Regions from separate parts of the Lentzea sp. NPDC042327 genome, predicted to be linked through region 1. Evidence: riboswitches for the same ligand, from Rfam matches in the RefSeq annotation. Region 1 holds a riboswitch; each other region holds the start of a gene.
The links. Region 1 has a riboswitch for cobalamin ahead of AB0A63_RS16440 (iron ABC transporter permease). Riboswitches for the same ligand answer to the same signal wherever they lie in the genome.

Region 1 (7,750 bases):
ACTACACCAAGCTGACCGCCGACAGCCTGAACGCGATGAGGATCGGCCCCGGCACCGCGCCGAAGGCCCTGGTCTACGCGCTCAAGGTCTTCGGCTGCGACGGCTCGACCAACGTCACCTCGCAGGCGCTCGACTGGTCGCTCGACCCCGACGGCGACGGCGACTTCTCCGACCACCTCGACGTGGTCAACCTGTCGCTCGGCTCCGACTACGGCGCCCCGGACGACCCCGACAGCCTCTTCGTGAAGAAGCTGTTCAAGGTCGGCGTCATGCCGGTCTTCTCCGCGGGCAACGGCGGTGACCTCTACGACATCGGCGGCTCGCCGGGCAACACGCCCGAGGCGCTGACGGTGGCGTCGGTGCGCGACTCCTACGTGCTGCGCGACGGCGCCGAGGTGCCCGGTCAGGGCCTCAAGGCCGGTCAGTACAGCCAGAACTTCACCGGCTACCCCGGCTACGACAAGACGCTGCCCGCGGTGAAGCTCACGCAGGCGGGCAACCTCGACGGCTGCCAGCCGATCACCGACGCGGTCGCGGGCAAGTTCGTGTGGCTGGAGTGGGACGACAACGACGCGACGCGCCGCTGCGGTTCCGCCGCCCGCGCGAACAACGTGCAGGCCGCCGGTGGTGCCGGTGTGCTGCTGTCGTCCACGCTCAACAACTTCGCGGCCGGCATCGCGGGCAACACCGCCATCCCGATGTTCCAGTTCACCGGTGACGCCACCGCCCAGGTGCGCCCGGCGCTGAACGCGGGCACGCTGACCGTCCGCCTCGCGGGCGAGCTGCGCACCTCGACGCCGACCTACGACCAGTCCATCTCGGACACCCCGAGCTCGTTCACCAGCCGCGGCACCCGCGGTCAGTCGATCAAGCCGGACGTCGCGGCGCCCGGTGACACGATCTCCTCGACCGCCGTGGGCTCCGGCAACGACCGCTCGGTCATCTCCGGCACCTCGATGGCGTCCCCGCACGTCGCGGGCATCGCGGCCCTGGTGCGCCAGACGCACCCGGACTGGACGCTGGAGGAGGTCAAGGCCTCGATCATGAACACCGCCGGTGCGGACGTGAAGGAGAACGGCAAGACCTTCGCGCCCAACCGGGTCGGCACCGGCCGCGTGGACGCCAAGTCCGCGCTGGACAACCAGGTGCTGGCGTTCGTCGAGGACGACCACGGCTACGTGAGCGCCAACTTCGGCACCGTCGAGGTCTCGAAGCCGGTCTCCAGGAGCAAGACCATCAAGATCGTCAACAAGTCCACGAAGCCGGTGGAGTACAAGGTCGGCTACACCGCGGCCACGACGATCCCCGGCGTGAGCTACGTGCTCTCGCAGGACAAGGTCAAGCTGAGCCCGCGCGGCGTCGCCCGCGTCAAGGTGACGCTGAAGATCGACGACCCGAAGGCGCTGCGCAAGACGATCGACCCGACCGTCGCGACGACGCAGCTCGACACGCCGCGCCAGTTCCTCGCGGACGCCTCCGGTCGCGTGACCCTCACGCCGACCGCCGGTGCCGTGGTGCCGCTGCGCGTGTCCGTCTACGCCGCGCCCAAGCCGGTGGCCGACATCAGCACCTTCCCGTCGCTGCGGTTCCGCGGCGGCGACAAGCAGGCCGTGCTCAACCTGAACGGCCGCGGCGTCGACCAGGGCACCGGCTCGCAGGCGTACCGCTCGCTGGTCAGCGTCCTGGAGCTGCAGGCGTCCTCGCCGAAGCTGCGCGACTGCCGCCGCAACGTCACCGAGAACTGCGCGCTCAACGAGACCGCCAAGGGCGGCGACCTGCGCTACGTCGGCGCGGCCTCCACGGCCCCGCTCGCCAAGGCCCAGGGCAGGCCGGAGGAGGCGCTGCTCGCGTTCGGTGTCGCGACGTGGGGCAACTGGTACAACCTCGGCGTCAACACCGTCCCGTTCATCGACATCGACACCACCGGTGACGGGGTCGCGGACTTCGAGACGTTCGCGACGCGCCTGACCGACACCGACCTGCTGGTCGCGACCACCGTCGACCTCAAGACGGGCCTGGAGGTCGACATCCAGGCGGTCAACAACCAGTGGGGCGACGTCGACACGAACACCGCCGACACCAACGTCGCGGTCCTGCCGGTGCTGCTCACCGCACTCGGCATCGACCCGGCGAAGGACACCTCGCGGATCTCGTACACCGCCGGCACCACGGGCTACTACGTGGCGCCGGGCAACGCGAACGGCCTGATCGACGTCATCGACCGCCCGCTGTCCTTCGACCCGCTCAAGCCGGGTCTGTGGGTGCAGGGCGGCGGTGACGCGGCGCTGTCGTACCTCGCGAAGCCGGGCACCGCGCTCGTGGTGAACCGGGACGCGAAGGCCCTGGAGCTCGACAAGTCCGAGGGCCTGCTGGTGCTCAACCACCACAACGCCACCGGCGACCGCGCCTCTGTCGTCACCGTGCGGGCCAGCGGCCGCTCCTAGCCCCTTCTCCTCCGACGTTTGCTGAAGTCCACGCGGGGACCTTTCGTACTCTCAGAGAGTACGAAAGGTCCCCGCGTGCGTTCCGGGGGAAGTGGGGTTACTGCGTGGAACTGCCGGGCGTCACCCCTTGACGCGACCCTGTTCCTGCGATCGAGTGACACTCGAAAGCGCGGAATGGGCCGTGTGGGTGTCCCGCAGTACGGGAGATAACACCCCGATGGGGTGTCCGGCATGCGGCGAGCGGCCGTGGTGCCGGTAACCTTTCGCGGAGGAAAGTAGTCCCACCAATTGGGGACTGACACCTGGGAGGTGTGTGGATGCGGCTCGCAGTGATCCCAGGAGACGGGATCGGGCCCGAGGTCATCGCTGAGGCCCTGAAGGTCCTCAACGAGGTCGTTCCGGCGGCCGAGATCACTCGCTACGACCTCGGCGCGGCGCGCTGGCACGCCACGGGAGAGTTGTTGCCCGAGTCGGTGCTCGGTGAGCTCCGCCAGCACGACGCGATCCTGCTCGGAGCGGTAGGCGATCCGTCGGTGCCGAGCGGAATCCTGGAGCGCGGCCTGCTGCTGCGCCTCAGGTTCGAGCTCGACCACCACGTGAACCTCCGCCCCGCCCGTCTCTACCCCGGCGTCCGCAGCCCGCTCGCGGACCCGCCGGAGATCGACATGGTGGTGGTCCGCGAGGGCACCGAGGGCCCGTACGCGGGCAACGGTGGCCTGCTGCGCAAGGACACCCCGCACGAGATCGCCACGGAGGTGTCGCTCAACACGTCGTTCGGCGTGGAGCGCGTGGTCAGGGACGCCTTCGCGCGCGCCTCGGCCCGTCCGCGGCGGCACCTGACGCTGGTGCACAAGACGAACGTCCTCACGCACGCCGGCTCGCTGTGGTCGCGCGTGGTCGAGGAGGTCTCGTTGCAGCACCCGGACGTGACGGTGGCGTACCAGCACGTGGACGCGGCCACGATCCACCTGGTCACCGACCCCGCCCGGTACGACGTGATCGTGACGGACAACCTGTTCGGCGACATCCTGACCGACCTCGCCGCCGCCGTCACGGGCGGCATCGGCCTGGCCGCGTCGGGCAACATGGACGTGACGCGGCGCAACCCGTCGATGTTCGAGCCGGTCCACGGTTCGGCACCGGACATCGCGGGCCAGGGCATCGCCGACCCGACGGCCGCCGTGCTGTCGGTCGCGCTGCTGCTCGACCACCTCGGCGAGCACGAGGCGTCGCGCCGGATCGAGGCGTCCGTGGCGTTCGACCTGGCGACCCGCGACCACCAGTCGCCGGGCGCGACGTACGCGATCGGCGACCGCCTGGCCGCCCTCGTGTCCTCGAACGTCCGCACGGGCTGACCGTTGTAGTGCACGCGGGGAGCTTTCGTACTCTTGTAGAGCACGAAAGGTCCCCGCGTGACATTCACAGCTGGGCGGTGGACTCGCGCCAGGCGCGCTCCTTCTGGATCCACTCGTTGTCCTGCGGAAACTCGTCGATCGTCGGCACGCGGCGGATCTCGGTCTTGAACCCGGGCCCGGCCATCGGCATCCGCTTCGCCCACTCGACCGCCTCCTGCAGCGAGGACACGTTGAGCAGGTAGAAGCCGCCGAACAGCTCCTTGGTCTCGCCGTACGGGCCGTCCGTCACGATCGCCGGTTCGGCGGAGAAGTCGACGACGACGCCCTCGGACGGGTCGGCGAGGCCCTCGGCGGCGAGCAGCACCCCGGCCCGGATCAGCTCGTCGTTGAACGCGCCCACGACCTCCAGCATCTTGTCGAAGTCGAGCTCGCCCATGTTCGCGTAGGCCTCGTCGGTGGCGCGCATGATCAGCATGTACTTCACGGTGGTCTCCCTGCGTTGTGCCCTGCTCGCTGACGTCCACAGGTCGAACGGGCACCCCGCCGGATCGACATCACAGCGGAGAAATTTTCGAACTTCCTGTTTGCGCAGGTAGGGTCACCTGAAGTCGTGCGTGGGGGAAGACCGGTCGAAGTCCGGCGCTGACCCGCAACGGTAGGTCCCCGGCCAGGGGACGAGCCCGAATGCCCGCACACGGCAGACATAGGACTCCAACTCCTGCCGTGGACTGCGGGAAGGGCACATGTGATCGGGAAGATCAGCGCGCTCGTCGGCGTGCTCGTCGTCAGCATCGTGGCGGGCGTCGCGCTCGGCCCCGTCTCCGTCCCCTTCGGCGTCACCGCCGACCTGCTGTGGCAGGCGGTCACCGGCGGCACCGTGCCCGCCCACCTCGCCGGGCAGTACCACATCGTCTGGAACATCCGGCTGCCGCGCGTGCTGCTCGCCGCCGTCGTGGGCGCGGGGCTGAGCGCGGTCGGCGTCGCGATCCAGGCGATGGTCCGCAACGCGCTGGCCGACCCGTACGTGCTCGGCATCTCCTCGGGGGCGAGCGTGGGTGCCACGGCGGTCGCGACGATGGGGGTGCTGTCCGGGCTCGGCGTGTACGCGCTGTCGACGGGGGCGTTCCTCACCGGGCTCGGTGCCACCGCGCTCGTCTACCTCACCGCGCGGTCGAGCGGGGCGCTCACGCCGTTGCGGCTCGTGCTGACCGGCACCGCGCTCGCCTACGGGTTCTCGGCCGTGGCGATGCTGCTGGTGTTCCAGGCACCGCACGGGGAGGCGGCGCGGGCGGCGATGTTCTGGCTGCTCGGCAGCCTCGGCGGGGCGGACTGGAGGTCGTTGCCGGTCGCCACGGTCGTGACCGCGCTGGGCATCGCCTACCTGATGGCCAAGGCGCGGCCGTTGAACGCGCTGGCGATGGGCGACGAGACCGCGACCACGCTCGGGGTGAGGGTGAACCGGTTCCGCACGCACCTCTTCGTCGTCACCGCGGCCATGACCGGGGTGCTGGTGGCGGTCAGCGGGGCCGTCGGGTTCGTCGGGCTGATGCTGCCGCACCTCACGCGCATGGTCGTGGGCGCCGACCACCGCAAGGTGCTGGCCCTGGCACCGCTGGCGGGTGCGAGCTTCCTGGTGTGGGTGGACGTCGCCGCGCGGATGCTCGCCGCACCCGAGGAGCTGCCGCTCGGCGTCATCACGGCCGCGCTGGGCGTGCCGTGCTTCATCTTCCTGATGCGCCGCAGGGCGTACGTCTTCGGAGGCCGCTGATGCGCGTCGAGGTGCACGACGTCACCGTGCGGAACATCATCTCCGGCATCACGCTGCACGCCTGCGACGAGGTGGTCGGCATCGTCGGGCCGAACGGCAGCGGCAAGTCGACGACGTTGCGCTGCGTCTACCGGGCGCTGCGACCGGACGCCGGCGCGGTCCTGCTCGACGGCGAGAACGTCCACAGGCGACAGGGCCTCGCCCGCGACCTCTCCGCGCTGACCCAGGAGTCGCAGGTCGAGTTCGACTTCACCGTCACCGAGGTCGTGGAGATGGGCCGGCTGCCGCACGACCGCGACCCCGTGCGCGACGCCGCTGTCGTCGCCGATGCTCTGGCCACAGTGGACGTCGGGCACCTCGCCGCCCGCAGCTTCCTCAGCCTTTCCGGCGGGGAGCGCCAGCGGGTGCTGATCGCCCGCGCCATCGCCCAGCAACCCCGCGTGCTCGTGCTCGACGAGCCGACCAACCACCTCGACATCCGCCACCAGCTCGACGTCCTCGCGCTCGCGCGGGGACTCGGCGTCACCGTCCTGACCGTGCTGCACGACCTCAACCTCGCCGCGTCGTACTGCGACCGCCTCTACGTCCTCGACGAGGGCCGGGTGGTCGCCTCCGGCACCCCGGCGGAGGTCCTCGTGCCCGAGCTCGTCGCCAAGGTCTTCCACGTCACCGCACACGTGGTCGCCCACCCCACGACAGGAGTCCCCCAGCTCCTGTTCGACCAGGAGGTCACCCCGTGAGAACCGCACTCGTCACCGCCGCCCTGCTGCTCGTCTCCGGGTGCGGCGCCACGGTCGCGCAGGACACCTCCGCGACCGAACCCGTCACCGTCACCAACTGCGGGCAGCAGGTGACCTACGACAAGATTCCGTCCAAAGTGGTCACCAACGACACCGGCATCACCGAGCTGATGTTCGCGCTGGGCCTCAGGGACCACATGGCCGGCTACGTCGTCAACGGCATCGACACCGTCGACGTGCGGACCTCGCCGTGGAAGGCCGACTTCGACAGCGGCAAGCACCTGTCCGACAAGATCTCCAAGGAGGTCGTGCAGGGCGCGAACGCCGACCTCGTGTTCGCCGGCTGGAACTACGGCTTCAGCGAGAGCACCGGCTTCACCCCGGACGCGTTGCGGCAGCTCGGGATCGCCACCTACCAGCTCACCGAGGCGTGCCGCAACGGCGTGGGCAAGCAGCGCGGCATCATGCCCGCCCTCGACGCGCTCTACACGGACCTGCGCAACCTCGGGAAGATCTTCCGGGTCGAGGCCAGGGCCGAGGAGCTGGTCAAGGGCTACCAGCAGCAGATCGAGAACGCCGGCAGGCTGATGGCCGGCAAGCCGCGGCCCAAGGTGTTCCTCTACGACAGCGGCCAGGACCAGCCGTTCACCTCCGGCAGGAACGCGGCCCCGCAGGACGTCATCTCCAAGGCCGGCGGCGACAACGTCTTCGGCGACCTCAACGACAGCTGGACCACGGTCAACTGGGAGGCCGTCGTGCAGCGCGACCCCGACGTCGTGCTCATCGTGGACTACGCCGACGGCGAGGCGAACACCCCGCAGGAGAAGCAGCGGTTCCTGGAGGGCTACGCACCGCTGCAGAACTCGCCGGCCGTGCGGAACAAGCGGTTCTACGCGCTGCCGTACGCCGCACTGGTCGAGTCGCCGCGCAACCCGGCCTCCATCGAGGCCTTCGCGCGGTACCTGTCCCGGGCGTGAACCCGTGACCAGATAGTGGGAGATTTCCTCCCGTCACTTGGTACGTCGTGCTGAGCTGTGGCACCATCCCGGTCATGGCTCAGCACACCGCCATCATTATCGACGAGCGCGTCGGGTAGTCGCCGCCCCTGGCACCCGACGCGCAGACCTCTCGCATCCGCGGGGGGTCTTTTTGTTTGTCCTGGACAGGAGATGACCCGCGATGGCCGGCCCCGCCGACGAGTTCCACGTCTACGACACGACGTTGCGCGACGGCGCACAACGCGAGGGCATTTCGTACTCCGTCACGGACAAGCTCGCGGTCGCGCGGCTGCTGGACGGGCTCGGCGTCGGGTTCATCGAGGGCGGCTGGCCCGGCGCTCTGCCCAAGGACACGGAGTTCTTCGCCCGCGCGGCGGCGGGGGACCTGGAGCTCAAGCACGCCGAGCTGGTCGCGTTCGGCGCGACCCGCAGGGCCGGTGTGCGT
Region 2 (7,750 bases), on a different contig from region 1:
GCTGTGGCGGTTGCGCGGTGTGGTTCCCCGCCAGCTGCGCCTGATGTACCTCGCCGACCGCCAGGCCCTGGCCTACACGCCGGACGAGTCGGAGCTGGCCCGCTTCGAACGCACGCTGGAAGCCATCTGGCAGGCCATCATGCGCGCTGCGCCGACCGGCGACTTCCGCCCGTCGCCGAGCCGCCTGTGCGACTACTGCGACCACAAGGCGTTCTGCCCCGCGTTCGACGGCACCCCGCCGCCCTACCCCGGCTGGCCGGAGCCCGACGACACCGAACCCCTCCAGGACCGCGACTGATGCCCGCCTTCTACCTCCCGCTGGACGAGCACACCTACCGCTCGACCCCGCACACGGTCGGCCCGTGGGGCCCGGACAGCCAGCACCTCGGCCCGCCCTCCGCACTGCTCGTGCGGTCCCTGTCGGACACCGACCGGCTGCTGGCCCGCGTGACGTTCGAGGTTCTCGGCCCGGTCCCGGTGGCCGACCTCACCGTCACCACGGCGGTCGAGCGGCCCGGCCGCTCCGTGGAGCTGGCCTCCGCCACCCTGTCCCACAACGGCCGCGCGGCCCTCGTCGCCCGCGCCTGGCGCATCTCGACCTCCGACACCACCCCGGTGGCCGGCGGTTCCGGCGTCCCGCTGCCCCCGCCGTCGGCAGCGGTGCCGATGGAGGTCCCCGAGCACTGGGGCGGCGGCTACCTCTCCGCCGTCGAGTGGCTCTCCCTGTCCGGCGGCATCTTCACCCCCGGCGACGCCCTGGTGTGGGCCCGCCCCCTGGTCGACGTGGTCGAGGGCTCCCCCATCACCCCGCTGGAACGGCTGTTCGCCGTCGTCGACTCCTCCAGCGGTGTCTCGTCCCGCGTGGACATCCGCAAGTGGTACGCCATCAACACCGACCTGACCGTGCACCTGCACCGCCGTCCCGTCGGCGAGTGGGTCGGCCTGGACGCGCGCACCACCATCGGGCCGGACGGCGTCGGGGTGGCGACGAGCACCGTGCACGACGTTGAAGGGCCGGTGGGGGCGACAGCGCAGGCCCTGTTCGTGCGCGAACGCTGACTCGGCACGCAGTCTGCTGTGGACATCCCGAGGACGTTGCTCTCGATGCCCAGTGCGCGGGTCTGCGTCTCACTGGTGAGGGCCGGCACGAGCGCGACCAGGACGAGTGCGGCCGCCTTTCCCAGGTGGCGCAGACCAGAAGGCGCTCAGAAGTCGTCCCAACACACCGCGCCGTTGCACCGGGCGAAGTAGCTGCCAGCGGCTTTACGCCGTTCGTGCGTGCCGCGGGAACGGGGACGGGGCGTAGCGTCGGCGGGACTGTGAAGAGGTTCGCGAACCGGCGGGAGGCGGGCCGCGCCCTGGCCGCGCAGCTTGCGGAGCACACCTGGCACGACCCGCTCGTGCTGGGGCTGCCGCGCGGCGGTGTGCCGGTGGCGGCGGAGGTCGCGGAGGTCCTCGGGGCTGAGCTGGACGTCGTGGTAGCGCGCAAGATCGGCGCGCCGGGGCACCCCGAGTACGGGGTCGGCGCGGTCGCGGTGGACAGCGCGCCGATCTACGACGCCGCGGTGCTCAGAGCGCTCGGGCTCACCGAGGAGCAGCTGGCCGCGGGCTGCGACCGCGAACGGGCCGAGGCCGCGCGCAGGACCGCGCTGTACCGGCGGGACCGGCCGCCGCTCGTGGTCGAGGGGCGGGACGTGGTCGTGGTCGACGACGGGCTGGCCACCGGTGTCACCGCGCGGGCCGCCCTGCACTGGCTGGAGCGACGAGGGCCGAACCGCCTGGTGCTGGCCGTGCCGGTCGCCGCGAGGCAGTCGGTGCGCACGTTCAGCACGCCCGTGGTGGCGGTGCTCCTGCCGCGGCACCTCGGTGCGGTGAGCCGGTGGTACGACCGCTTCGAGCAGACCTCAGACGCCGAGGTCCTCGAAGTGCTGGACCACCGGGAACGGTGAGTAGAACCGGTGCAGCAGCTCCGACCACCGGGCGTAGGACGGGCCCTGGCGGAACCCGACCGTGTGCGCCTCGACCGACTCCCACTGCACCAGCAGCAGGTACCGGTTCGGGTCCTCCAGGCACCGCGACAGCCGCAGGCCGAGGAAGCCCGGCGAGGCGGAGATCAGCTCCCGCGCCTCGCCGAAGACCTCCTCGAACTCCGCCGCACGTCCGGGCAGGACGTCCAGCACGGCGTGCTCCAGGATCACAGGCGGCAGAACCGGATGTCCGAGGCCAGGATCGCCTTGGCGCCGATCGCGGCCAGCTCGTCCATGACCCGGTTCGCGTCGCGGCGGCGGACCATCGCCCGCACCGCGACCCAGTTCTCGTCGGCCAGCGGCGCGACCGTCGGCGACTCCAGGCCCGGCGTGAGGCTGATCGCCTCGTCCAGCAGCGTGCGCGGGCAGTCGTAGTCCAGCATCAGGTACTGCTGGGCGAACACGACGCCCTGCAGGCGGGCCTGCAGCTGCTTCTTGGCCGGCGACAGCTCCGAGCCCGCGCGGTGCACGAGGACCGCCTCCGACTCGCAGATCGGCTCGCCGAACGCCACCAGGTCGTGCTGGCGCAGCGTGCGGCCGGAGCCCACGACGTCGGCGATCAGGTCGGCCACGCCGAGCTGGATGGAGATCTCGACCGCGCCGTCGAGGCGGATCACCGTGGCGTTGATGCCGCGGCGTTTGAGGTCGCGGCCGACCAGCTTCGGGTAGGCGGTGGCGAGCCGCTTGCCCTCCAGGTCCTCGACCGTCCAGTCGGTGCCCCGCGGGCCCGCGTAGCGGAAGGTGGACCCGCCGAAGCCCAGCGCCAGCAGCTCCTCGACGGAGGAACCGTTGTCGTCGGCACCCGAGTCGGCGGCCAGGTCGCGGCCGGTGATGCCCAGGTCGAGGTCACCGGACGCCACGTAGATCGCGATGTCCTTGGGGCGCAAGAAGAAGAACTCGACCTCGTTGTTCGGGTCGAGCACGGTCAGGTCGCGCGGCTCGTGCCGCTGCCGGTAACCGGCCTCGGTCAGCATCGCGGAGGCGCGTTCGGCGAGCGCGCCCTTGTTCGGGACTGCTACGCGCAGCATCGGTCAGCTCTCCGTCAGAGGTACTTGTAGACGTCGTCGAGGGTCAGGCCGCGGCCCAGCATGATCACCTGGAGGCGGTACAGCAGCTGCGAGATCTCTTCCGCGAGCTTCTCGTCGGACTCGTACTCGGCGGCGATCCAGACCTCGCCCGCTTCCTCCAGGACCTTCTTGCCCTGCGCATGGACGCCGGCCTCAAGCGCAGCCACGGTGCCGGAACCCTCCGGCTTGGTGCGGGCTCGTTCGGTCAGTTCGGCGAACAGCGAGTCGAAGGTCTTCACGGGGGCACATCCTCCCACCTCCGGACGGGTGGTCCACACCGCGGTCACCTCTGTTCCAGCCCGTGGACGTGATCTGTCCTGCATGGACACCCAGTAGCGTGAATCTGTGTCGGAGTTCGCCGAAGTCCTCGCAGCGCTGCGCCAGGTGCGCGGCATCAACCCGTTCTTCGCGCTGGACGTGGGCCGTCCGGACGACTCGTGGCTGCCGGGGACGGCACTGCTCGAAGGCCCCGCCCTCAGGGAGACCATCGACGCGATCGCGGCCCGCTACAACGCCGCCGAGCCCCGCGTCGCCGCCAGCCTGTTCTTCCTCAGCTACACCGCGCGGCTGCTCAGCCCGCTCACCGCGACGGACCTGCCGATCGACGTGCGCCCGGAGAACCTGTGGTGGCAGCACCACCGCCGCAACGGCCTGAGCGTCCGCATCGACACCCCGCGGCTCGGCCCGCGCCCGGCGGAGGCGCTCGCACCGGTCGTGGAGGCGGTCCACGCGGTCGTGCCCGTGGCACGCGGTCTGCTGTGGGGCAACGCGATGTCGAACATCGCGGGCGCGCTGAAAATGGTGGTGCGAGCGGGTGCGCTGAGTGCGGAGGAAGCGGAGGAACGCGGCAACCGGCTCATGGCAGCGCCACCGTTCGAAGGTGCCGGGGAATTCGTCACCCTGCCCGGCGAGGTCGCGTTCCTGCGCCGGTCGTGCTGCCTTTACTACCGCGTTGCCGCAGGTGGGAAGTGCGGGGACTGCCCTCTTGTGAAGTGATGAAGACGACAACTCTTATGGCCGGTTGTGCGTGAACCGCCGTTCACCTTACGGTGCACGCGCCGCAGTGACGGGAAGCCGGTGGAAATCCGGCGCGGTCCTCGCCACTGTGACCGGGAAGCGATCCCCGCCGAGCACGTCACTGGTCCCGCGAGGGGCTGGGAAGACGCGGGGGCAGCGTTGATCCGGGAGTCAGGAGACCGGCTGCGGCGCCGTAAGGAGTTTCACCTTCCACGAGGTATGGAGGAGCCCGTCATGACGAGCCCCGCAGCAAGCCTGTCCGCCGTCCGCGTGCCCAAGTGGGCCTTCGCCGTCTCACTGCTCGGCCTGATCGTCACCTACCTGGTCCTGCAGGAGAACGGCCTCGCTCTCGGTGCGAGCTCGGAGCTGCTGCACGAGTTCTTCCACGACGGCCGCCACGCCCTCGGCGTTCCCTGCCACTGATCCGCTGATCACGCAGATGACGACGTACAAGTCGATCGCACTGCGCGGACTCGCGGCCGGCGCCATCGCCGGTACCGCCTCCGCGCTCGTGCAGCTCCTGGTCACCGAGATCCCCATCCGCGCAGCACTGGCGGTCGAGGAGGCCCGCGCCCCCGCCGGTGACGGCCACTCCCACTCGCACGGCGAGGAGGGGCTGGTCAGCCGCGGCGTCCAGATCGCGGGCGGCATGCTCGGCGTGGTGATCGTCGGCATCGCCGTCGGCCTGGTGTTCGCCACGGCCTACGCGCTGTCGAAGCGCTGGTTCGCCGACCGCACGCCGTTCACCCGCAGCACCGCGTTCGGAGTCGCCGTGTTCGGTGCGGTGGCGCTGCTGCCGTGGCTGAAGTACCCGGCGAACCCGCCCGCGGTGGGCGACCCGGACACGGTGAACTACCGCACCGCGCTGTACCTGGGCGTGGTGGTGGCCGGTCTGGCGATCGTCTGGGGAGCGAGCTGGCTCGCCTCGGCGCTGGCCGCGCAGCCGCACCCGGTCCGCGTGACCGCGGTGCTGCTCGCGGTCGTGGCGGCGGTGGCGGTGGTGCTGGTGGCGTTCCCCACGCCGCCGGACACGATCCCGGCGGACATGCCGGTGGCCGTGCTGTGGCAGTTCCGCCTCAGCTCGCTCGCCCAGCTGGCCACGCTCCACATCGGTCTCGGCGTGGTGTTCGGCCTGCTGGTCGATCCGGCGACACGCCGGGCGAAGGCACCCGTCGCGGCTCTCTAAAGAGCGCGCAGCACTTCGAGGTCGACGCCGACGAGGGAGTCGCGGAACACCCGCCGCTCCCCCGCCGGCACCTCGACGTCACACGGCACGACCAACACGGTGCACCCGGCCGCCACCGCCGAGGCGACACCGGTCGGCGAGTCCTCGACCGCCATGCACCGCGCCGCGTCCACGCCGAGCAACCGCGCCGCCTTCAGGTACGGCTCCGGCAGCGGCTTGTTCAGACCGTCCACCTCGTCGCCGCACACCGTCACGTCGAACAGGTCACGGCCGATGGTGTCGAGCGCGACCTCGGTCAGCGACCGTTCGGTGGAGGTCACCAGCGCCATCGGCACGCCGGACGACCGCACCGCGCGCAGCGCCTCGGCAGCGCCCGGACGCCACGGCAGACCGGTGCGGAAGACCTCCTCGGTGCGGCGGGAGATCCACGCGGCGCCGTCGGCCATGTCGGCGTCGGTCGGTTCGATGCCGACGTCGGCGAACAGCAGGCGCATCGTCGTGGGGACGTTGCTGCCGACCATGCGTTCGCGGGTCTCCACCGACAGGACCCCGCCGAGCTTCTCGGCGTACTCGTAGAGCGGGATGTCCCACAGCTTCTCGGAGTCCAGCAGCGTGCCGTCCATGTCCCACAGGACAGCTTGCGGGTCAGACATTGAAGTACTTCGCCTCCGGGTGGTGCGCCACGAAGGCGTCGGTGGACTGTTCCGGGTGGAGCTGGAGTTCCTCGGACAGCGTGACGCCGATGCGGGCCGGGTCGAGCAGGTCGACGACGCGCCGGCGGTCTTCCATCTCGGGGCAGGCGCCGTAGCCGAACGAGTACCGCGCGCCGCGGTAGCCGAGCTTGAAGTACTCCTCGACGGCGGCGGGGTCTTCCTGGGCCACTGACCCGCCCGCCGGCCACACGAGCTCCTCGCGCACGCGCTTGTGCCAGTACTCGGCCAGCGCTTCGGTGAGCTGGACCCCCAGTCCGTGGACCTCCAGGTACTCACGATACGCGTTCTTGCCGAACAGCTCGTTGGCGTAGTCGGCGATCGGCTGGCCCATCGTCACGAGGTGGAACGCGATGACGTCGACCTCACCCGACGAGCGGGCGCGCCAGAAGTCGGCCAGGCAGAGGCGCCGATCCTTCTTCTGGCGCGGAAAGCGGAACCGGAAGCGCTCCGGCGCGTCCGGGGAGGGCTCGGTCAGGATGACCAGGTCGTTGCCCTCGGACACGCACGGGAAGTAGCCGTAGACGACCGCGGCGTGGGCAAGAACACCTTCTGTCGCAAGGCGTTCCATCCAGTACCGCAGCCGTGGCCTGCCCTCGGTCTCGACGAGCTCCTCGTAGGTCGGGCCGCCGCCGCGCGTGCCTTTGAGGCCCCACTGGCCCATGAACGTCGCGCGCTCGTCCAGCAGCGCGCTGTAGTCCGCGACGGGAATGCCCTTCACCACGCGGCTGCCCCAGAACGGCGGCACCGGCACCGGGTTGTCGGTGGCCACGTCGGAACGACCGGTTCCCGCTTCTTCCTCTCCTGCCGCGGCTTTGCGGGCCGCGGCGATGCGCAGCGCACGTTCGCGGCGGGCCTTGCGCTCGGCGGCCTTCGCCTGGGCCTCCGGGTCGACCAGAGGGGTCTCTCCGCGTTTCGCCGCCATGATCGCGTCCATCAGGCGCAGGCCCTCGAACGCGTCGCGGGCGTAGCGGACGTCGCCCAGGTACATCTCGGTCAGGTCGTTCTCGACGTAGGCCCGGGTCAGGGCGGCGCCGCCGAGCAGCACCGGCCAGCGGGCCGCGACGCCCCTGGAGTTCATCTCCTCCAGGTTCTCCTTCATGACCACGGTCGACTTGACCAGCAGGCCGGACATGCCGATCGCGTCCGCGCGGTGCTGCTGCGCGGCCTCCAGGATGGCGTTGATCGGCTGCTTGATGCCGATGTTCACGACCTCGTAGCCGTTGTTGGACAGGATGATGTCGACGAGGTTCTTGCCGATGTCGTGCACGTCGCCCTTGACCGTGGCGAGCACGATGCGGCCCTTGCCGCCGTCGTCGGACCGTTCCATGTGCGGTTCGAGGTGCGCGACGGCGGTCTTCATGACCTCGGCGGACTGCAGCACGAACGGCAGCTGCATCTGGCCGGAGCCGAACAGCTCGCCGACGGTTTTCATGCCCGCCAGCAGCGTGTCGTTGATGATCTGCAACGCCGGGCGTTCGTCCAGTGCGAGGTCCAGGTCCGCTTCCAGGCCGTTGCGCTCGCCGTCGACGATCCGGCGCTCCAGCCGTTCGAACAACGGCAGCGCGGCCAGCTCCTCGGCGCGCGACGCGGAGTTCGACTTGGTGGTGACGCCCTCGAACAGCTCCATCAGCTTCTGCAGCGGGTCGTAGCCCTCGCGGCGGCGGTCGTGGACCAGGTCCAGCGCCACCGCGCGCTGCTCGTCGGGGATGCGCGCCATCGGCACGATCTTCGACGCGTGCA
Region 3 (7,750 bases), on a different contig from region 1:
GGGTTCACCACGCGGGCGCGGAAGATCCGCGAGGTCTCCTCGGTGAGCGTGCGGGTCCGCACCGCCTCCGGGCGCGTGCTGTCCCCGACGTACGCGGCGGGCGCCTTGCCGGTCAGCGCCTTCACCATCGTGACCATGCCGCCGTGGTACTGGAAGTAGTCGTCCGAGTCGGCGATGTCGTGCTCGCGGGTGTCGATGTTCTTGGCCGCCACCGCGATCCGCCGGTACGCCGACTCCATGTCCGCGCGCGCGGCGATGCCGTCGACACCGCGACCGTAGGCGTAGCCGCCCCAGACCGCGTACACCTCGGCGATGTCCTGCGAGTCGCGCCAGTTGCGGCTGTCGATCAACGGCAGCACGCCGGCGCCGTACGCACCGGGCTTCGAACCGAAGATCCGCAGCGTCGCCCGGCGGTGGTCGCCGTGCTCCGCCAGGTCCTGCACCGCGTGCGCCCGCACGAAGTTCTGCTCCGCCGGTTCGTCCAGCGCCGCGACCAGCTGCACCGCGTCGTCCAGGAGGGACACGACGTGCGGGAAGGCGTCGCGGAAGAACCCGGAGATCCGCACGGTGACGTCGATGCGCGGCCGGCCGAGCTCGTCGAGCGGGACGACCTCCAGACCGGTCACGCGGCGGGACTGGTCGTCCCACACCGGTCGCACGCCCAGCAGCGCGAACACCTCGGCGATGTCGTCACCGGCGGTGCGCATCGCGGACGTGCCCCACACCGACAGACCCACGGACGGCGGCCACTCGCCGTCGTTGTCGGCCCGGTAGCGCTCCAGCAGCGAGTCCGCCATCGCCTGGCCGGTCTCCCACGCGAGCCGCGACGGGATGGCCTTCGGGTCGACCGAGTAGAAGTTGCGGCCGGTCGGCAGCACGTTCACCAGGCCGCGCAACGGGGAACCGGACGGACCGGCCGGGACGTAGCCACCGTCGAGCGCGTGCAGGACGTGCGTCATCTCGTCGGTCGTGCGGGCGAGCCGCGGCACGACCTCGACGGCCGCGAACTCCAGGATCTTCTGCACGTCGGTGTTCTCGTGCAGCGTCTTCGCCACGGCGGCGTCCCAGCCCGCGTCCTCCATCGCCTGGACGAGCACGCGGGCCTGTTCCTCCACGGTGTCAACGTCTTCACGCGCCGTGCCGACGAGTCCGAGCGCCTCGCGCAGACCGGGCAGCGCCGCGACCTGACCGCCCCACATCTGCCGCGCCTGGAGCATCGCGAGCACCAGGTTGACGCGGGTCTCCCCCGCCGGCGCCTGGCCGAGGACGTGCAGGCCGTCGCGGATCTGGACGTCCTTGACCTCGCACAGCCAGCCGTCGACGTGCAGGATGAACTCGTCGAACTCCGCGTCGTGCGGCCGGTCGTCGAGCCCCAGGTCGTGGTCGAGCTTCGCGGCCTTGATCAACGTCCAGATCTGCGCGCGGATCGCCGGCACCTTGGCCGGGTCCATCGCGGAGATGTTCCCGTACTCGTCCAGCAACTGCTCCAGCCGCGCGATGTCGCCGTAGCTGTCCGCGCGGGCCATCGGCGGCACGAGGTGGTCGACCAGCGTGGCGTGCGCGCGCCGCTTGGCCTGCGTGCCCTCACCGGGGTCGTTGACGAGGAACGGGTAGATCAGCGGCAGGTCGCCGAGCGCCGCGTCCGTGCCGCAGGACGCCGACATGCCGACGGTCTTGCCCGGCAGCCACTCCAGGTTGCCGTGCTTGCCCACGTGCACCACGGCGTCGGCGCGGAAGCTCGACTCGATCCAGTGGTAGGCACCGAGGTAGTGGTGCGAGGGCGGCAGGTCCGGGTCGTGGTAGATCGCGATCGGGTTCTCGCCGAACCCGCGCGGCGGCTGGACCATGACGGTGACGTTGCCGGACTGCAGGGCCGCGAGGACGATCTCGCCGTCCTTGTCCTTGCTGCGGTCCACGAACAGCTCACCGGGCGCTTCACCCCAGTGCTCCCGCATCGACTCGCGGAACTCCTCCGGCAGCGTCTCGTGGAACCGCCGGTAGTCGGCGGCCGCGATGCGCACCGGGTTGCTCTCGAACTGCTCCTGCGTCAGCCAGTCCACGTCCTGGCCGCCCGCGGCGATGAGCGCGTGGATCAGCTTGTCGCCGTCGAGCTCGTCGACGCCCGGCAGGTCGTCGCCGATGTCGTAACCGTGCTCCCGCATGGCCTTCAGCAACCGGACCGTGGAGGCGGGTGTGTCGAGGCCGACCGCGTTGCCGATGCGGGAGTGCTTGGTCGGGTACGCCGACAGCATCACGACGACCCTGCGCTCGCCGACCGGGATGTGCCGCAACCGCGCGTGCCTGGTCGCGATGCCCGCGACGCGCAGCGCCCGTTCCGGGTCGGCGACGTAGACGGTGAGACCGTCGGAGTCGATCTCCTTGAACGAGAACGGGACCGTGATGATCCGGCCGTCGAACTCGGGGATCGCCACCTGGGTCGCGGTGTCGAGCGGTGACAGGCCGTCGTCGTTGGAGTCCCACTGCTCACGGCTGGAGGTGAGGCACAGGCCCTGCAGGATCGGCACGTCCAGCGCCGCCAGCGCACCCACGTCCCACGCGTCGTCGTCACCGCCCGCGCTCGCGTTCGCCGGGTTCGTGCCGCCGGCCGCGAGGACCGTCACGACCAGCGCGTCGGCCTGCCGGAGCGTGTCGAGCAGCTCGGGTTCGGCGGTGCGCAGCGACGAGCAGAACACCGGCAGCGGCCTGCCGCCCTTGGCCTCGATCGCGTCGCACAGCGCGTGCACGAACGCCGTGTTCCCCGCCACGTGGTGTGCGCGGTAGTAGAGCACCGCGACCGTCGGGCCCTCCACCGCGGCCGGCTCGCGTTCCAGCACCCCCCACGTGGGGGTGGCGGCGGGCGCGGCGAACCCGTGGCCGGTCAGCAGGATCGTGTCCTCGAGGAACTTGTGCAGCTCGGCGAGGTTTCCTGGCCCGCCCTGCGCGAGGTACAGGTGCGCCTCCGCGCACACGCCGCCCGGCACCGTCGACAGCTCCATGAGCGCCGCGTCGGGCTGCATCTCACCGCCGAGGACGACCACGGGCAGCGGCTGCGCGAGCAGCCAGTCGAGGCCCTCCTCCCACATCCGGCGGCCGCCGAGGATGCGCACGACGACCAGGTCCACGCCCTCGACCAGCGCGGGAAGGTCGTCGGTGGTCGTGCGCGAAGGGTTGCCGAGCCGGTACTCGGCGCCACTCGCACGCGCCGACAGCAGGTCGGTGTCGGAGGTCGACAACAGCAGGATCACGCGGGCTCCATCCCTCGTGGGGTCCTCGCCCCAGGTCACGGGTCGCGACGAAGCGGAGTTCCTGACTCCCGGCGAGTTCGCTGGTCACAGTGGCGGGACCGCGCCGGATTCGCACCGGCTTCCTCCTGCGCTTCGTCGTTCGGGCTCACCCTAACCGGCGGGTTACAGTCCGACCTATGCGTACTCACCCGGATGCCTGCCCCGGCGCCGTCGAGCTGCACCAGGCGGCCGATGGCGGGCTGGCCCGCATCCGGGTCCCCGGCGGCACCCTCTCCGCAGCTCAGTGGGACGTCGTGCGCACCGCCGCGGCCGAACTGGGGTCGGGCGTGCTGGAGCTGACCTCGCGGGCGAACCTCCAGATCAGGGGCCTCACGTCGGGGGTCGAGCTGGGTGCCCGCCTGCGTGCGTGCGGCCTGCTGCCGTCGGACACCCACGAACGCATCCGCAACATCATCGCCGCGCCCCTGGACGACAACCAGGCGCTGGTCGACGCACTGGACACCGCCCTGTGCTCCGACCCGTCACTCGCCGCCCTACCAGGGCGTTTCCTGGTGACGGTGGGTGCTTCGGTGAGCGGTCTGGGCGGCGACATCGGCCTGGTGGACGACGCGCTCCTGCTCGCCGGTACCGATACAGGTGTCCGGGTCGACGACCCCGTGGACGCCGTCGTCACCGCCGCCCGGCTGTTCCAGGAGCTGCGCGGCACGGCCTGGCGCCTGTCCGAAGTGGACGGCGGTGTGCGCAAGATCACCGCCCACCTCGGCACTTCCGCCGCACCGCGCGTCACCCCGGCTGTGACTCCTGTCGCACCTTCACCTGTGACACCAGGCGTTCCACTGGGCCGGCTCGACGCCGGTCAGCTGCCGGGCACGGCCCTGCGCCTGACCCCGTGGCGCTCCCTCGTCGTGCCGCCGGGCACCGACACGTCCGGCCTGATCACCGACCCCGCCTCGCCGTGGCACGGGGTGAGCGCGTGCACCGGCAAGCCGGGGTGCGCGAAGTCGTTGTCGGACGTCCGCGCCGACGCCCGCGCGTGGCTCGGCACGCCCCACTCGCGGCCGGTGCACTGGTCGGGTTGCTCACGCCGATGTGGTCGTCCGGCCGGTGATGTGATCGAGTTCGTCGCGACCGGCGACGGCTACGAGGAGATCAGGTGACGGAGTACATCAGGGACGGCGCGGAGATCTACCGGCAGTCCTTCGCCACCATCCGCGCGGAGGCAGACCTCACCGCCTTCCCCGCCGACGTCGCCCAGGTCGTGGTCCGCATGATCCACGCCTGCGGCATGACGGACCTGCCGCGGGACGTCGGGTTCTCCCCGCACGTCGTCCGCGACGCCCGCGCGGCGTTGCGCGCCGGCGTCCCGATCCTGTGCGACGCCAACATGGTCGCGTCCGGCGTGACCCGCCGGCGCCTCCCCGCGGACAACGAGGTCCTCTGCTACCTGCAGGACCCCCGTACCCCCGCACTGGCGACCGAGATCGGCAACACGCGCAGCGCGGCGGCACTCGAACTGCTCGCCGACCGCTTCGACGGCGCGGTGATCGCCATCGGCAACGCCCCCACCGCCCTCTTCCACCTCCTGGACCTGATCGCGGCCGGAGCCCCGCGACCGGCGGCCGTGCTCGGCATCCCGGTCGGGTTCATCGGCGCCGCGGAGTCCAAAGACGCCCTGGCCGCAACGGATCTCGAACACCTCGTGGTCCGCGGCCGGCGCGGCGGCAGCGCCATGACGGCGGCCGCCATCAACGCGATCGCTAGTGAGGTCGAATGACGGGCAAGCTCTACGGCGTCGGTGTGGGTCCCGGTGACCCCGAACTCGTGACGGTCAAGGCCGCACGGCTCATCCGGGAAGCCGACGTCATCGCCTACCACAGCGCCCGGCACGGTCGCAGCAACGCCAAGAGCATCGCGGCACCGTACTTCCGCGACGGTCAGATCATGGAGCAGCTCGTCTACCCGGTCACCACCGAGGACACCGACGACTACCAGGGCGAGATCGACGCGTTCTACGAGGAGGCCGCCGCCACGCTGGCCGCGCACCTCGACGCCGGCCGCACGGTGGTCGTCCTCGCGGCGGGAGACCCGTTCTTCTACGGCTCCTACATGCACATGCACAAGCGGCTCGCCCACCGCTACGAGGCGGAGGTCGTCCCCGGCGTCACGTCCGTCAGCGGTGCCTCCGCGGTACTGGGCACCCCGCTCGTCGAACGGGACGAGGTGCTCACGATCCTGCCCGGCACGCTGCCGCCGGCCGAGCTGGCCGCGCGGATCGCGGACACCGACTGCGCCGCGATCCTCAAGCTGGGCCGCACCTTCGGCAACGTCCGGCAGGCGCTGGAGGAGGCCGGGCGGCTCGACGGCGCCTGGTACGTGGAGCGGGCGACCACCGGGCGGGAGCGCACGGCGAAGCTCGCCGACGTCGACCCCGGGTCGGTGCCGTACTTCTCGCTGGCGTTGCTGCCCAGCAACTCCCGGCCGGCGCGGCCGGGTGGTGAGGTCGTGGTCGTCGGTCTCGGCCCAGGCCACCACTCCTGGCTCACCCCGGAGGCCAAGCGGGCACTGGAGTCCGCCGACGACCTCGTCGGCTACACCACCTACCTGAACCGGGTGCCCGACCGCCCCGGCCAGACGAAGCACGCCTCGCACAACCAGGTCGAGTCCGAGCGCGCCTCCTTCGCACTCGACCTGGCCCGCCGCGGGTCGCGCGTCGCGGTCGTCTCGTCGGGTGACCCCGGTGTGTTCGCGATGGCCACCGCGGTCCTCGAAGTGGCCGCCGAACACCCGGACGTCCCGGTGCGGGTGCTCCCCGGTGTCACGGCCGCGAACGCCGTCGCCGCGAAGGCCGGTGCGCCGCTGGGGCACGACTACGCGGTGATCTCGTTGAGCGACCGCCTCAAGCCGTGGGACGTCATCGCCGAACGCCTGGAGGCCACCGCCAAGGCGGACCTGGTGATCGCGATCTACAACCCGGCCTCGAAGGCCCGCACGCACCAGGTGGCGGAGATGCGCGACCTGCTGCTCAAGCACCGTTCGCCGGACACGCCGCTGGTCGTCGGCCGGGACGTCGGCGGTCCGGAGGAGGAGATCCGCGTCCTCACCCTCGGCGCGCTCGACCCGGCCACGATCGACATGCGCTGCCTGCTGGTCGTCGGCTCGTCGCAGACCGTCGTGACCGAGCAGGGGGTCGTGTTCACGCCCCGGCGGTACCCAACCAGCTGACGGCCTCGTCCACGGTGGCCACCGCCTCCACGGGTGGGAGCGGTGGCCGCCGCACGACGACGACGGGGAGGCCGAGCCGTTCCGCGGCGTCCAGCTTCGCCGACGTCATCGCGCCGCCGCTGTCCTTCGTCACGAGCACGTCGATCCGGTGCTCGCGCATCAGCGCCAGCTCGTCTTCGACGGTGAACGGCCCGCGCGCCAGCAGCACCTCGATCCGTTGGGGCATCGGCGGTTCCGGCGGTTCGACCATGCGCGCGAGGAACCACTGCGGACACCCGGCGAACTCGGCGAGGTCCTGCCGCCCGGTCGTGAGGAACACCCGCTCACCGGGCAGGGCTGCCGCCGCGTCCGCGACGCTGTCCACCCGGGTCCATCCCGGCCGGGGCGTGAACCCGGGCCGCCGCAGGACCAGCAGCGGCACCCCGACCCGTTGGCAGGCCTCAAAAGCGTTCGCGGTGATCCGCGCCGCGAACGGGTGGGTGGCGTCGACCACGGCGTGGATGTCGTTGTCCCGCAACCACTGCGCGAGCCCGTCCACCCCACCGAACCCGCCGACCCGCACCTGTCCGGCCGGGAGCCGCGGCTCGCGCACCCGTCCGGCCAGGGAGGACACCGCGGTGACCCGGGACGCCAGCGCGCGGGCCTCGCCGGTGCCGCCGAGGATGAGAATCATCGAACGCGGGTCGCCGAGTACAGGTGGCTGTCCGGGAACTGCGTCGCCCCCAGCACCTTCCCCACGATGATCACCGCGGTCCGCTTGATGCCCGCCGCGGCGACCTGGGCGGCGATGTCGTCGAGGGTGCCCCGCAACACGACCTCGTCCGCGCGCGAGGCGTACGCGACGACCGCGACCGGGCAGTCCGCGCCGTAGTTGGGCACCAGCTCCGCGACCACGTCCGCGATCCGCTGCACGGCCAGGTGCAGCACGAGCGTCGCGTTCGACCGCCCCAGCGTGTCCAGGTCCTCGCCCTCCGGCATCGGCGTGGCCCGCTGCGACGTCCGCGTGAGGATGACGGTCTGCCCGACGCCCGGAACGGTCAGCTCGCGCTGCAACGACGCCGCCGCGGCCGCGAACGCCGGCACCCCCGGCGTCACGTCGTAGCCGATGCCCAGCGCGTCCAGCCGCCGCATCTGCTCGGCCATCGCGCTGAACACCGCCGGGTCGCCGGAGTGCAACCGCGCCACGTCCAGTCCGGCCTCGTCGGCCGCCACCAGCTCAGCGATGATCTCGTCGAGCGTCAGGTTCGCCGTGTCGACCAGCCGTGCGCCGTCCGGGCAGAACT
Region 4 (7,750 bases), on a different contig from region 1:
GCGCGATGGAGCACACGGCGCTGACCGAGACCGGCATGGTCTTCGGCACGCCGGGGTTCCTGTCGCCGGAGCAGATCACCGGCCAGGAGGTCGGCTGCCCCAGCGACGTGTTCGCGCTGGGAGCGGTGCTGGTCTACGCGGCCACCGGCAGGGGACCGTTCGGCGAGGGCCCGACGGCGACGCTGCTCTACCGGGCCGCGCACGGCGAGCCGGACCTCGACGGGCTGCCCAAGTCGTTGCGGCCGCTGGTGCAGCGGTGCATGCACCGCGACCCGGCCAAGCGCCCGGAGCCCACCGAGGTCACCCGGCTGCTGGCGCAGGTCGCGAAGCCGCCGACGACGAAGCTGCCCGCCCCGATGACCCCGGCCGCCGCCACGTTCTCGACGTCGCGGATCGTGCCGTTCAGCTGGGGCGTGGTGAACCTGGCCGCCGCGCTGCTCGCCGCCGCCATCGCCGACCCGGCCGCCCAGGCGAACGGGGCGACGCAGCTGCTGGCGCTGGCCGCGTTCTGCGTGCTGGTGGTGCGGGCCGCGCGGTTCTTCGGCGCGTCCGCGCGCCGCAAGGTGGTCGTGGAGATCAGTCGCGAGGGCATCGCCACCACCCGCAACGGCAAGTTCCACCAGTACTGGTGGTACGAGCTGGCGCGCGTGCGGGTGGTGCCGCACAAGAAGCGCCCGTGGGTCGTGGTCTGGCTCAAGGACCCGGCGCCACGCCGGTTCTTCGGCGCCCACCACGGCGGGGTGCGGGTGTTCCCGATCGCCCACGAGCGCTCGCGCCGCCGCCGTGACCGCGAGGTCGCCGAGCTGCGCGCCGCACTGGCCTGGTACCTGCCGCGCTCCTACGACGGGCGCTGATCGGTCCACCCGCAGGTGGTCGTCACGGCTGGCGCCACGGTGCCCGGCACGCCAGGTGATGGCGTGGATCACATCGGGGTCGCACGTGCGGTCAGGCGGCCATCGGCAGATCGGCGCGGAGCACGGCGACGAGGTCCTCGCAGGACTGCCGGCCGGCCACGCCGTGCACGACCTGCCAGCCGGCGGGCACCTGCAGCACCGCCGGCCAGATCGAGTACTGGCCCGCCGGGCTGACCAGCACCAGGAACATGGTGTGAGCCGAAGCGAACGGGGTCATGCGTCCAGGGTGACGTGGACCACCTCGGGCGGCGCTCGGCGCGCGCTCAAGTCGCCGCCGGGTTGCCGCTGCGCGGAGTCCTCACGGCCACCGGGTGTCGGCGTGCCACACTGCTGCGCGCCGCGTTGCCCTGCCGCCCGCGAGCCACCCACCGGCTCTCGACGACAACGATGTCGGCGCCCAGGTTCCGGTGCCCCGCCCGAGTGTGGTTACGTGTGGTCGTGACTGTGGAACAGGTGGTCCTGCTCGGCGAGGACGGTTCGGCGATCGGCGTCGAGGACAAGGCTGTCGTGCACCACGCGGACACGCCGCTGCACCTGGCGTTCTCCAGCTACGTCTTCGACTCGGCCGGCAACACGGTGCTCACCCGCCGGGCGCTGCACAAGAAGACGTTCCCCGGCCTGTGGACCAACACGTGCTGCGGCCACCCCCTGCCGGAGGAGGACATGGCCGAGGCGGTGCGGCGGCGGCTGCGCGACGAGCTCGGCATGGACGTCGGCGTGCCCGAGCTGGTCCTGCCGGCATTCCGCTACCGGGCGGAGATGGACGGTGTCGTCGAGAACGAGATGTGCCCGGTGTTCCGGGTGCTGTCCGACGCCGAGCCGGTGCCGAACCCCGACGAGGTCGACTCGACCGAGCGCGTGCCGTGGAGCGTGTACGCCTCGAGCGTCCTGGACGGGACCCGGCCGGTGTCGCCGTGGTCCCGCCTGCAGGTCGCCGAGCTCGTGGAGCTCGGGCCCGATCCGCTCGCGTGGCCGGTGGCGGACCGGGCCGGGCTCCCTAAGGCCGTGGTGCTGTCACCACTGCAGTGAGCCGCCGTTCTGGTACTCGATGACGCGGGTCTCGAAGAAGTTCTTCTCCTTCTTGAGGTCCATCATCTCCGACATCCACGGGAACGGGTTCTCCGCCGGCTCCCACACGGGCTCGAGCCCGAGCTGTGCGCAGCGGCGGTTCGTGATGAACCGCATGTACTGCTCGCACAGCTCGGAGTTCAGCCCGAGGATGCCGTTCGGCATGGTGTCGCGGCCGTAGGCGATCTCCAGCTCGCAGCCCTCCGCGAGCATGGTGCGCACCTCCGCCTGGAACGCGTCGTCCCACAGGTGCGGGTTCTCGAGCTTGATCTGGTTGATCGCGTCGATGCCGAAGTTCAGGTGGATCGACTCGTCGCGCAGGATGTACTGGTACTGCTCGGCGACGCCGACCATTTTGTTGCGCCGCCCCAGGGACAGGATCTGCGCGAACCCGGTGTAGAACCACATGCCCTCGAACACCACGTAGAACGCGACGAGGTCCTTGAGGAACGCCCGGTCGCGGTCGGGTGTGCCGGTGCGGAACCCCGGGTCCTCCAGGTGCCGGGTGAACTGCAACGCCCACGCGGCCTTGTCCGTGATGGACGGGATCTCCCGGTACATGTTGAACAGCTCGCCCTCGTCGAGGCCGAGCGAGGTGCAGACGTACTGGAACGTGTGGGTGTGCACGGCCTCCTCGAACGCCTGGCGCAGCAGGTACTGCCGGCACTCGGGGTTGGTCAGGTGCCGGTACACGGCGAGCACGATGTTGTTGGCCACCAACGACTCCGACGTGGCGAAGAAGCCGAGGTTGCGCTTGATCATCAGGCGCTCGTCCGAGGTGAGGCCGTCCTTCGACTTCCACAGGCCGATGTCGGCCTGCATGGACACCTCGGTCGGCATCCACGCGTTGTTGCAGCCGGCCAGGTACTTCTCCCACGCCCAGTGGTACTTCAGCGGCAGCAGCTGGTTGACGTCCGCACGGCAGTTGATCATCGCCTTGTCGTCCACGCCGACCCGCGCGGCACCGGCGTCGATGATGTGGTCGGTCACTGGCAGGCCTCGCAGTCGGTGTCGGTGGTGGAGCAGGCGACGGGGGAGACGGCGTTGAGCTTGCCGTCGGTGCCCTGCAACGTGGACTTCTCCACGTGCGTCGCGCTCTGCGTCCGCAGGTAGTACGTGGTCTTGAGCCCGCGCAGCCACGCCAGCCGGTAGAGCTCGTCGAGCTTGCGGCCGCTCGGCGCGGCCAGGTAGAGGTTGAGCGACTGCGCCTGGTCGATCCACTTCTGCCGGCGCGAGCCCGCCTCGACCAGCCAGGCGCTGTCGACCTCGAACGCCGTGGCGTACAGGGCCTTCAGGTAGGGCGGCACCCGGTCGATCGCGCCGAGGCTGCCGTCGTGCAGCTTGAGGTCGGAGACCATCTGCTCGTCCCACAGCCCGCGCTGCTTGAGCGCCCGCACCAGGTGGGGGTTGACGACGGTGAAGTCGCCGGACATGTTCGACTTCACGTAGAGGTTGCGGTACAGCGGCTCGATCGACTGGTTCACGCCGGCGATGTTCGCGATGGTCGCGGTCGGCGCGATGGCCATGACGTTCGAGTTCCGCATGCCCTGCCGCACCTTGGCCCGCAGTGCGGCCCAGTCCATCGTGGACCCGCGGTCCTGCTCCAGCTCGTCCGCGGCGCGGTGCCGCGCGAGGATCTCGACCGAGTCGATCGGCAGGACGCCCCGCGACCACAGCGACCCGTCGAACGACCGGTACGCGCCGCGTTCCCGGGCCAGGTCGGCGGACGCCTCGATGGCGTAGTAGCTGATCTCCTCCATGCTGCGGTCCGCGAACTCCACGGCCTCCTGCGACGCCATCGGCGTGCCGAGCGTGAACAGCGCGTCCTGGAACCCCATCAGCCCGAGACCGACCGGCCGGTGCCGCAGGTTGGAGTTCCTGGCTTCCGGGATCGTGTAGTAGTTCACGTCGATCACGTTGTCGAGCATCCGCACGGCCGTGCGCACCGTCTTGCGGAGCCGGGCGTGGTCGATGCCGTCCTCGGTGACGTGCCGGGCGAGGTTGACCGACCCCAGGTTGCACACCGCGACCTCGTCGACCGCGGTGTTCAGGGTGATCTCGGTGCACAGGTTCGACGAGTGCACCACGCCGCTGTGCTGCTGCGGTGACCGCAGGTTGCACGGGTCCTTGAACGTGATCCACGGGTGGCCGGTCTCGAACAGCATCGTGAGCATGCGCCGCCACAGGTCCACGGCCTGGACCCGGCGGAAGACCTTGATCCCGCCACCGTCGGCCTTGGCCTCGTAGGCGCGGTACTTCTCGGCGAACTCGGCGCCGAACGCGTCGTGCAGGTCCGGCACCTCGTCGGGGGAGAACAGCGTCCACGTGCCGCCCGCGCGGACCCGGCGCAGGAACTCGTCCGGCACCCAGTTCGCGGTGTTCATGTCGTGGGTGCGGCGGCGTTCGTCGCCGGTGTTCTTGCGCAGGTCGAGGAACTCCTCGACGTCGATGTGCCAGGTTTCGAGGTAGGCGCAGACCGCGCCCTTGCGCTTCCCGCCGTTGTGGGCGAGGCCGGCCGTGGTCAGGTAGGACTCGTCGGTCTCGACCTCGAGGTCGAACACCTCGGGGACCACCTCGGTCTCCCGCACGTCGCGGACGCGCGAGAACACCATGCCCCGGTGCTCGACCCAGTCTGGCTCGGTGGTCGGGCGGCAGCCGGCGAGTTCGGCGATGCCCTCGACGGCGGGAACCCCGACGTCGAGGTCCTCGCCGGCAGAGGGGATGCCGAGGCGCAGCAGCTGGTAGCGGGCACCCGCGGCGAGCGACCGCGACGTCGTGGTGAAGTGGACCTCGACGCCGCGGGAGGCACCGCCGCTCGACTCCAGCAGGCCTTGCAGGAGCTTCCGGGTCTGGGCGTGCGGCAGGTGGGAGAACCTGCGGGCGATCCGCTTCCGGCGGTCGTCGTCGTAGAGGTCCTCAGGCGTGAACGGGAACGCGGAGGCACCCACCTCGGGTTCGGAGGCCCAGTGGATCCACACGTGGGTGTCGTCGCGGCCGTTCTCCCGGAAGGGGACACCGCGCGCCGACAGGTGCTCGCGGACGAAGTCCAGGTGCGCGTCCAGCCCGGGTTTCCCGGAGACACCCCACCGCACCCCGTCCTCCGACAGGTGCCCGCCACCGAGCAGGACGCCGTACAGACGAGCATCGTCCTCGCTGAAACCGGCGACGGGCACGACCTCCCGCGGAACCACCCTGGCGACGAGGTCACCCTTCTCCAGCCGACCGGCGTCCACCCACTCCGGCCGCACCTCGTCGCCGGCGAGCTGCTTGAGCGTCCGCGCGTTCTCCTGGCCGAGCGGCACGCCCCTGACGGCGTACAACGGGTGTCCGGCGGTGACCCTGAGGGGTGCGGCGGAGTGCTCGACCTCCACCTCGACCATCGGGTCGACCTGGTCGTAGAGCATGACGTCGGTGACCTCGCGGTAGGTGCCGCTCACCCCGAGCACGAGGTCGCCGGCCACGACGTCCCTGATCGCCTTGACGCCGTCGGCGGTGTGGACGCCGGTGTCCGGTGCGAAGCACTGGTTCACGGCCACGGCCGTGTCGTTCGCGATCTTCAGGAACGGCACCACGCCCTGCGACGTGCCGTTGGTGCCCCTGATGTGCGCGCCGATGCCGCGCACCGGCGTCCAGTCGTTGCCCAGGCCGCCCGCGAACTTCGAGAGCAGCGCGTTGTTGCTGATGCCGTGGAAGATGCCGCCGAGGTCGTCGGCCACGGTGGTCAGGAAGCACGACGACAGCTGCGGCCGGGTCGTCCCGGAGTTGAACAGCGTCGGTGTCGAGCACATGAAGTCGAACGACGACAGCAGCTCGTAGAACTCGACCGCGCGGGCGTCGGGGTCGTCCTCCTCCAGGGCGAGGCCCATGGCCACGCGCATGAAGAACGCCTGCGGCAGCTCGTAGCGGCGGCCGTCGCGGTGCAGGAAGTAGCGGTCGTACAGGGTTTGCAGGCCCAGGAACTGGAACCGGAGGTCACGGGACGGGTCCAGCGCCGATCCCAGGCGGGCCAGGTCGAACGAGGTCAGCCGGGGGTCGAGCTGGCCGCAGTCGACGCCGTGCCGCACGAACGAGGCGAAGTACGACGGGTAGCGCTCGGTCATCTCGGCGTGCGACAGCGGGACGCCGCACGCCTCGGTGCGCAGCCGGTCCAGCAGCAGGCGGGCGCTGACGCAGGAGTAGTCCGGGTCCTGCTCGACCATCGCGCGGGCGGCCATGATCGGCGCCAGGGCGAGCTCGGCGTCGGTGATGCCGTGGTACAGGTTCCGCTTGGTCTCGGTCAGCACCGCCTCGGCCGATGCGTTCGGAAGATCGGCACAGGCTTCCTCGATGACCACTGAAAGGCGGTCGGGCACGCTCTCTCCTCGCGAGCTGGGCCCAGGAGGAAAAGCGCATGCGCGCACCGTTCACCGGTGCACACAGCTGCCCTCCCTCGGGGCACCGTGTCGTGCGCGCAGGCTTGCGCGCACCCCGGTGGCAGGTCTTCGGACTCGTGGGCGTCGAACTCGCGCCTACCGGCCGTCGCTTCCCAGGTCTCGCGACCCAGTGCTTCGTTGACGGCTTTCGTTCCCACTCACCGCTGCGGGGCAGTCCCGGACTCGCACCGGGTTCCCTCTTGCCTCACCGGCCCGTTGTCCGGGCCGGTGAACCACCAGTGCGGCAGATACTACATGTGGTGGTGGGTCCTTGATCACCACCCAACATGCGTGTCCCCTGGGTAGGGTGGTCGGCGTGGGTGAGGTTCGGCCGCGGGTCTTCTACGGTGCTCTGCTCAGTGCGGGGCTCGCCTCCGCGTCGCTGTTCGCGGGAGCCGCGGCGCCGGTGACGAGCGGCGTGCTGGCCGGCTGCGCGGTCGCCGCGCTGGTCACGTCCCGGCGATCAGCGCGACCCCGAGGCTGATCATCACGGCGGCGATCACGCCGTCCAGCACGCGCCACGCGCGCGGCTTCGCGAACAGCGGGCTGAGCAGCCGGGCGCCGAACCCGAGCGCGGCGAACCAGGTGATGCTCGCCGTCACCGCGCCGACGCCGAAGAGCCAGCGGCCGGCGGCGATCGACCCGAGCAGCAGCACGGTGTCGAGGTAGACGTGCGGGTTGAGCCACGTCAGCGCGATCGCGGTGAGCACGGGCCGGTGCCGGGCGCCGGTGTCGGCGTGCAGGGCCTGCGGGCGCAGTGCGCGCCGCGCGGCCAGGAACCCGTACCCCAGCAGGAAGAGCCCGCCCACGACCGCGGCGACGGTGACCGCCTGCGGCCACCGGGTGACGATCGCGCCGAACCCGGCGACGCCCACGGCGACCAGGACCGCGTCCGACACGGCGCACACGGCGACCACCTTCGCCACCGCCTCGCGGCGAAGTCCTTGGCGCAGCACGAAAGCGTTCTGGGCGCCGATCGCGACGATCAGGGTCATCATGGTGCCGAAGCCGAGCAGCAGGTCTGTCACGCGGTCCACGCTATTGACGCGTTCTTGATGAGGCCAGCTGAAGATTCTTACGTACCATTAGCGCTCGTGATGGACCTCGACCTGGTGCGCACGCTGCTCGCGGTGGTGGACAGCGGCACGTTCGACGCCGCCGCCACCGCGTTGCACGTCACGCCTTCCGCTGTCTCGCAACGCATCAAGGCGCTCGAACAGCGCACGGGCCGGGTCCTGCTGGTCCGCGCCCGCCCGGTGCGGCTCACGCCGTCCGGTGAGGTGATCGTCCGCTACGGTCGGCAACTGCTGGCGCTCGACCAGGACCTCGGGGCGGCGCTCGGCGAGGACGCGGTCG

Region 2: linked by a shared signal. The riboswitch ahead of AB0A63_RS08945 (CbtB-domain containing protein) and the one ahead of AB0A63_RS16440 (iron ABC transporter permease) in region 1 are both predicted to bind cobalamin.
Region 3: linked by a shared signal. The riboswitch ahead of cobN (cobaltochelatase subunit CobN) and the one ahead of AB0A63_RS16440 (iron ABC transporter permease) in region 1 are both predicted to bind cobalamin.
Region 4: linked by a shared signal. The riboswitch ahead of AB0A63_RS08120 (ribonucleoside-diphosphate reductase subunit alpha) and the one ahead of AB0A63_RS16440 (iron ABC transporter permease) in region 1 are both predicted to bind cobalamin.

The regions. Positions count from the first base shown of each region.
Region 1 covers NZ_JBEZBX010000005.1:552,311-560,060, reverse strand. The annotation lists gene AB0A63_RS16455 (S8 family serine peptidase) at 1-2,444, shown strand, start outside; gene AB0A63_RS16450 (3-isopropylmalate dehydrogenase) at 2,762-3,799, shown strand; gene AB0A63_RS16445 (YciI family protein) at 3,864-4,283, opposite strand; cobalamin riboswitch at 4,367-4,510, shown strand; gene AB0A63_RS16440 (iron ABC transporter permease) at 4,545-5,567, shown strand; gene AB0A63_RS16435 (ABC transporter ATP-binding protein) at 5,567-6,307, shown strand; gene AB0A63_RS16430 (ABC transporter substrate-binding protein) at 6,304-7,284, shown strand; gene cimA (citramalate synthase) at 7,487-7,750, shown strand, end outside.
Region 2 covers NZ_JBEZBX010000003.1:243,213-250,962, reverse strand. The annotation lists gene AB0A63_RS08980 (PD-(D/E)XK nuclease family protein) at 1-298, shown strand, start outside; gene AB0A63_RS08975 (thioesterase family protein) at 295-1,059, shown strand; gene AB0A63_RS08970 (phosphoribosyltransferase family protein) at 1,320-1,949, shown strand; gene AB0A63_RS08965 (antibiotic biosynthesis monooxygenase) at 1,905-2,198, opposite strand; gene hisG (ATP phosphoribosyltransferase) at 2,195-3,055, opposite strand; gene AB0A63_RS08955 (phosphoribosyl-ATP diphosphatase) at 3,070-3,333, opposite strand; gene AB0A63_RS08950 ((2Fe-2S)-binding protein) at 3,440-4,090, shown strand; cobalamin riboswitch at 4,125-4,314, shown strand; gene AB0A63_RS08945 (CbtB-domain containing protein) at 4,346-4,534, shown strand; gene AB0A63_RS08940 (CbtA family protein) at 4,551-5,297, shown strand; gene AB0A63_RS08935 (HAD family phosphatase) at 5,294-5,950, opposite strand; gene metH (methionine synthase) at 5,943-7,750, opposite strand, start outside.
Region 3 covers NZ_JBEZBX010000006.1:240,241-247,990, forward strand. The annotation lists gene cobN (cobaltochelatase subunit CobN) at 1-3,245, opposite strand, end outside; cobalamin riboswitch at 3,279-3,413, opposite strand; gene AB0A63_RS17940 (hypothetical protein) at 3,422-4,402, shown strand; gene AB0A63_RS17945 (precorrin-8X methylmutase) at 4,399-5,019, shown strand; gene AB0A63_RS17950 (precorrin-2 C(20)-methyltransferase) at 5,016-6,467, shown strand; gene AB0A63_RS17955 (cobalt-precorrin-6A reductase) at 6,439-7,140, opposite strand; gene cobM (precorrin-4 C(11)-methyltransferase) at 7,137-7,750, opposite strand, start outside.
Region 4 covers NZ_JBEZBX010000003.1:73,552-81,301, forward strand. The annotation lists gene AB0A63_RS08100 (serine/threonine-protein kinase) at 1-854, shown strand, start outside; gene AB0A63_RS08105 (MbtH family NRPS accessory protein) at 946-1,131, opposite strand; gene idi (isopentenyl-diphosphate Delta-isomerase) at 1,359-1,943, shown strand; gene AB0A63_RS08115 (ribonucleotide-diphosphate reductase subunit beta) at 1,929-2,915, opposite strand; gene AB0A63_RS08120 (ribonucleoside-diphosphate reductase subunit alpha) at 2,969-6,334, opposite strand; cobalamin riboswitch at 6,437-6,647, opposite strand; gene AB0A63_RS08125 (hypothetical protein) at 6,711-6,878, shown strand; gene AB0A63_RS08130 (LysE family transporter) at 6,844-7,392, opposite strand; gene AB0A63_RS08135 (LysR family transcriptional regulator ArgP) at 7,492-7,750, shown strand, end outside.